DNA from 2 places in the Rhizobium sp. ZX09 genome. Region 2 is predicted to be linked to the other one. Evidence: predicted binding sites of a transcription regulator. Region 2 holds the regulator's gene; the other holds the start of a gene.

Region 1 (3,293 bases), 700 kb from region 2:
ACCCCAATCGTGCCGCAGACGGGCAATACCGGCCTTGTCGGCGGGCAAACGCCCCGCGCCGGGGGAACTGACATCATTCTTTCGCTGGAGCGCATGAACCGCATTCGCGATATTGATCCCGTCGCCAATATCATCGTTGCCGATGCCGGCTGCATTCTCGATGACATCCATAAAGCCGCCGATTCGGTTGAACGCATGTTTCCGCTGTCGCTCGGCTCTCAGGGGTCCTGCCGCATCGGCGGCAATCTCGCCACCAATGCCGGCGGTACCGCAGTGCTTGCTTATGGCAATATGCGCCAGCTCTGCCTCGGGCTCGAAGTGGTGTTGCCGACAGGCGAGATCTGGAACGGGCTGCGCCGGCTGAAAAAGGACAATACCGGTTACGATCTGCGTGATCTCTTCATCGGCTCCGAAGGTACGCTCGGCATCATCACCGGCGCGGTGCTGAAGCTCTTCCCGAAGCCACTCGGCCATCAGGTGGCCTTCGCCGGGCTGGCCTCCACCGAAGATGCGCTGAAGCTGTTCGAGATGGCGTCAAACCTCTGCGGCACGGCGCTGACCGGCTTCGAGCTCATGCCACGGATTGGCGTGGAGTTTACCGCCAGACATATTCCCGGCGTGCGCGATCCCCTGGAACAGCCCCATGACTGGTACGCACTCATCGACATCTCCACCTCCGATTCGGCCGAGACGGCGGATACGATGATGCAATTGCTGCTGGAGCGTGGTTTTGAGGCCGGACTGGTCGAGGATGCCGTGATCGCCGCCTCCGAAGCCCAGCGTCAGGCACTGTGGCACATGCGCGAGAGCATGTCGGATGCGCAGAAGCCGGAGGGCGGCTCCATCAAGCACGATGTCTCCGTCCCGGTTTCCAGAATACCGGAGTTTATGGCGACGGCGGAAAAGGCGGTTCTTGCTGCCATCCCGGGCGCCCGTGTCTGCGCCTTCGGCCATCTGGGCGACGGCAACATCCATTACAATATTTCCCAGCCGGTGGGGGCGGACAAGGCGCAATTCCTCGCCCGCTGGCGGGACATGAACGAAATCGTGCACGGCATCGTGCTGTCGCTGGGCGGTTCGATTTCCGCCGAACACGGCATTGGCCAGTTAAAGCGCGACGAACTGGCCGCCATCCGGCCCGGCATCGAAATGGAGCTGATGCGGCGCATCAAGCACGCATTCGATCCCGCCGGAATCATGAACCCCGGCAAGGTGCTGGCGGAATAACCCTTTCCGCCTCAGGCCGAAGCCCGCAATGCCCAGGCGGGCACCATTTCCGCATTCAGCCGGCGCGGCTTCTGCGCGCCGACAAATTGCGTCAGGCTCATGCCCGATTTCGCAATCGACATCGCGTGCTTCTTCGGCAGGAGATAACCATGCTCCAGCGGCGGGGTGCGGCGCAGGACACGGCTGAAAACATTCCGCCGGTGATAACGTGATGGGGAAAAGCGCGCTGGCTGTTCGCAGATCGCGACATATTCCAGGATTTCATCGATCCAGCCTGCCTGCGGGCGTGCGCCCGGCTCGATCAGCAGCAACCAGCCGCCACGCGCGGACTTGACGATATCCTCCAGTTCCCATTGCCCATAAAAACGGCAGCCGGCCGCATCGGCCACACGCGACGATCCATCGCGCGAACCGTGATCCAGAATCACAACATCGCTTACAAGCCCTTCCACGGCACCGGTGACAAGCGCAGACAGCGTATGCGCCAGTTCCGGCTCCTGATCCCGGCATTCCATTATGACTGTCAACATGTGCATAGCTCTAACGCATCGCACAATAAATTGCCACCATGCTCGTCGCGGTAAAATCCGCGGGGGTTGATGTCGCTTTCCGCGATCTCAGGTGCCGGCGTGCCCGTCCTGGCGCTGGCCCCGGCAGTACAAAAGGAGCCAAATTTACAATTTTGTTCTTGTAATGTTCTCATTCGTGATGTAGGAATTTAATCATTCGAGGGGCGATGAGGCCTCTCCGGATGGAAACGGTTTAGGGCGTTCAGCGTGCCTCGAAAGGCGTGCGACGTCTTGGGAGCATCCAGATGAGAAATCATTCGCTTTCGGGGCAGGCTGCCTTCCAGCCGAGCCATATGCCTGACATTGCCAATGCGCTGGCCGATGCATCCGGCCTGCGCATCGAGATTGACCGTCGCCGCGGCCGTGGTGCGGGGCTCAATCCCGACGGACGTTTCGAAGCCTTGCAGCGTGAGGTCTTCGATGATGGCTGGCAGACGCTGGAAGAGATGCCGGAGTTCCGCACCGAGGTGCAGGTGGAAAAGCCACGCAGCATCATCACCCGCAATGAATCGCCCGATATCCCCTTCGATCGTTCCATCAATCCATACAGGGGCTGCGAACATGGCTGCATTTACTGTTTTGCCAGGCCCACTCACAGCTACATGGGCCTTTCGGCCGGACTTGATTTCGAGGCCAAGCTGTTTGCCAAGCCTGATGCGGCCAAACTTCTGGAACGGGAACTGGCGAAACCCGGCTACAAGGCGCGGGTAATCGCCATCGGCACCAATACCGACCCTTACCAGCCGATTGAGCGCGAATGGCGCATCATGCGGCAGATACTGGAAGTGCTGGCCAAGGCTGATCATCCCGTCGCCATCGTCACCAAATCGGCGCTGATCAAGCGGGATATTGATATTCTCGCGCCAATGGCAAAAAAGGGGCTCGTCAAGGTCGGCATTTCCGTCACGTCGCTGGATCGCAAGCTTTCGCGCACGATGGAGCCGCGCGCCGCAACGCCGGAGAAGCGGCTGGAGGCCGTCAAGGCGCTGACGGATGCCGGAATTCAGGTGGCGGTGATGATGGCACCCGTCATCCCGGCGCTTAACGATCATGAAATCGAGCGCATTCTTGAGGCCGGCAAGGCTGCTGGCGCGACCGAGGCTTCCTATGTGCTTTTGCGGCTGCCGCTGGAGGTAAGCCCGCTGTTCCGTGACTGGCTGCTGCGCAACTATCCGGACCGTTACCGTCATGTCATGTCGCTGGTGCGCTCCATGCGCGACGGCAAGGATTATGACGCGGAGTTCGGCAAGCGCATGAAGGGTGATGGCCCTTATGCCTGGCAGATCGGCAGGCGATTCGAGATGGCGACCAAAAGACTTGGTCTCATCCGCCGCGGCATCAACCTGCGTGACGACCTGTTCGTGCCTCCGGGCGGTGCCGGGGTGCAATTGTCTCTGCTTTGAGAGCCGCATGGTGAAAGTGACTGAAGGTAATGAATGCCCGTGATGAACCAGACGCTACCCTCGGGCTCGACCCTGGAACGTGAACCGAGCTCGG
Region 2 (3,293 bases):
TGTGGGACGAGACATGGCGGCTGCGTTGAAGGATGCAGCGCCTGGAATTTTTACATGCAAGTCAGGTCGCTGGTGCGTGGCGCGTGCGGAAAGCGGCGAATGGATCATCGTACTGGAAGACGGCCGCCTCGCCGGAAAAGCATGTGACATTGCCGACATCGTCATTGTTTCCCGCAGAACGTCGTTTGCACAGTGTCGCTCGGGCGCGTTACTCCTCAACCGCGACATATTGCGGCGCATCGGTTCCGTGGAGATAGACTTCGCGAGGAGCGATCAGCCCGGCGTTGTCGGTCGGCTACGGGCGTCGACCGCGGGCGCAAACCGCCCGTGGAGTGAACATCGATATTATGACTGGAAAACCGGACGTTTCGACCGGGAATTGCCTGAAACGATCACCCGTCTGCTGGCGGCGTCGCAATGATCGCCACCAGCGAGGATCGTCAGGCCTTTGCGCGTAGATCCATCGTCAATTCGCCAATTCCGGCGATCTCCTCTTCATGTGCCGCGTCACGCCAGGTCTCCTTCAGTCCCGCCTCATACCATTCGCGCATGGACGGCAGAGCGAGCAGTCGCTCAAAATAGGCTTTTGCCGCAGGAGAAAGGTCTGCGCCATACGTCTGGAAACGGAATGCCACAGGGCAGTAGAAGGCATCCACCGCCGTGAACTTCTGACCGGCGAGATAGGGACCGCCGAAATTCGACAGGCCCTCGCTCCACACCGCATCGACACGCTTTATATCCGCCGCAAGCCCGGCATCGCTGACGTTCGGTCTGACACGAACGCCAACGGACATGGGGTAGAGATTGCGAAGGGACGAAAATCCCGCATGCATTTCGCTTGCTGCCGACCGCGACCAGGCTCTCGCATGCTTGTCGCTTGCCCATACCCCTTGATGACGTTCGGCAAGATATTCGGCGATCGAGAGTGACTCCCAAATCGTCACGCCATCATCGACGAGGCAAGGCACCTTGCCAGTTGGGGAAAAGGTGGAGAATGACACGCCTTCACCAAACGGGACGAGTTTCTCCTCGAAGGCGATACCGAGCGTGCGCATCAGGACCCATGGCCTCAGCGACCAGGAGGAGTAATTCTTGTTGGCGATATAAAGATCGTACATTGCGGGTCTCCTGACTGTGAAGCGGGTTTTTATACCAGCGGCCCGGCCCGGAATATCGCAAAGAATCCATCGCTCCCATAACGCCAATTGATGGGTGGGGCGCCATCCCTGCCGACGTCCTCTGGCAAAGCCGCCTTCGCCGCCATTAAAAAGAAAAGGCGCATCACTCGAGTGGAATGACGCGCCGTTCATCTTGAAGGCATGGTTTATCGCTCATCGACCGCTCCGGCCTTATCCGGACCGGCAGCAGCATCAATGATACCGGCGGATCAGCCCTACCAGCTTGCCCTGGATTTTAACCCGATCAGGTCCGAAAATGCGGGTCTCATAGGCAGGGTTTGCGGCTTCAAGTGCGATCGAGGCACCTTTGCGACGGAAGCGCTTCAGCGTCGCTTCCTCGTCATCCACCAGCGCCACGATGATATCGCCGGGATTGGCGGTGTTGCCGTTGCGAATGATGACGGTATCGCCATCGAAGATGCCGGCCTCAATCATCGAGTCGCCCTTGACCTCAAGCGCGTAATGTTCACCCGAGCCAAGCATGTCCACCGGAACCGCCACGTCATGCGTATTGTTCTGAATGGCTGAGATCGGCACACCGGCAGCGATCCGGCCCATGACGGGCACGGTTGCCGCGCCTGCTATATCGTTCGCAGGCGCCTTGGGAGCAGGGGCGGGCTCGGGCATCTTGGGCTTGCCGAGACTGCCTTCAATAACGCTCGGCGAGAAGCCCCGTTGCGGCCTCGAGCCGGGCACATAGGCCTCCGGCAGCTTGATCACTTCAAGCGCTCGCGCCCTGTTAGGTAGCCGGCGAATGAACCCGCGCTCTTCCAGGGCAGTGATCAGCCGGTGGATGCCGGATTTGGAGGCAAGATCGAGTGCGTCCTTCATTTCATCGAAGGAGGGCGGCACGCCGGACTCTTTCATTCTTTCATGAATGAAGAGAAGCAATTCCTGCTGTTTGCGCGTGAGCATGAGGAAAACACCCTTGAGAATCGTCGTTGAAGTCGCGAAACAAATACAGAACGAACACTATATGTTCCATATGTGTTCCGCAATCCCCTAAAATTTCGTGAACTTGGGGCGAGAAAACAAAACGGGAATCGCACCCCAAGAACCCCGGTAGATAAGCCGCAAGATTTGTTCGTTTCTATTGGGTTTTTGCCCAAAAATGGGGGGCAATCGCTGTATCGACAAACCTCCGTAATGCGTCGTTCTCGCGCAGCAGCTAAGTGGCTGATTACTAGGAATATATTGAGGTCCTTCTTACGATTGAATGCTCTGCGATGTCGTGATTAGGAAGCTTATTGGAACCCCAGCTTCTTTTGTCTGTCTTCGCTGGCCGAGAATACGATCAGGAGACGGGCCTATCCCACTATCGTTCACGCGCCTACGATCCCTCGACCGGCCGCTTCCTGCAGGAATATCCGATCTGGTTCGAAGCCGGTGACCTTAACATCTATCGCTATGTCTGGAATTCGCCTGCTAACTGGACTGATCCGAGTGGAATGGCGGCAGCAGGACAATATGCGAGTACACTCGCTGTGCCAGTTGCACTGGTGGGTGGTACGATTGCTACACAACGCATGCTATCCACACCCTTGCCGATGCGCTGAACACAGCGATGCAACTGGATATGCAGATTGTTGGGGAAGTGGTTGTGGTGTTTTGGCGCGATCGATCCCGCCGGATGATAAATCACCTGGTCTCCCTCCATCTTGGGATGATCCGTGTGCCGCCCAAATGAAATAATGCATGATGAAATCGCTTGCGGACCAAAAAGGGACTGTATCGGGGAAAAGCAGAAGCGTATACTGTGAGCAAGTCTGGATATATTTGGCCAGGGGCTGTTCCTGTCGAACGCAAGATGCGCTCATACCAATATTGGACATTTCGAATATGAACCAAAGAATGGGAAAACTAGAGATTTATATTTCTAGCGAAATCGAAAAAATTTTGGTCGATGAGAGAATTTGTAGCTCAGCAGATTTTCTAGTGTTGTTCTCTCAGCTTAAAGATGCGTTTCCTTCTGCAGTTGAATATGAAATGTCGAAATTGACGAACTTGATGGAATTTTTACGTCGGCGGCGCGATCCACTACTTCTTTTGCATGCAATGGAAATATTCAATGAGATATTCATGCGAAAAGACGCTGGCACAATTCTGTTGTTCGAA

Evidence for each region. Region 2 encodes LexA, which represses DNA repair genes until DNA is damaged. Its sites were predicted from a motif close to TGTTCNNNNTGTGTTCNG; they were not measured.
Region 1: BTN45_RS01750 (PA0069 family radical SAM protein) is a predicted target of LexA. The motif match lies at 1,911-1,928, and genes of this name have one in related genera.

What each region holds. Positions count from the first base shown of each region.
Region 1 is NZ_CP031363.1:371,821-375,113, reverse strand. Features, by position in the region: gene BTN45_RS01760 (FAD-binding oxidoreductase) at 1-1,227, shown strand, start outside; gene BTN45_RS01755 (hypothetical protein) at 1,239-1,757, opposite strand; gene BTN45_RS01750 (PA0069 family radical SAM protein) at 2,042-3,199, shown strand.
Region 2 is NZ_CP031363.1:1,071,467-1,074,759, forward strand. Features, by position in the region: gene BTN45_RS05210 (ComEC/Rec2 family competence protein) at 1-421, shown strand, start outside; gene BTN45_RS05215 (glutathione S-transferase family protein) at 441-1,118, opposite strand; gene lexA (transcriptional repressor LexA) at 1,371-2,093, opposite strand; gene BTN45_RS05225 (RHS repeat-associated core domain-containing protein) at 2,444-2,734, shown strand; gene BTN45_RS05230 (hypothetical protein) at 3,018-3,293, shown strand, end outside.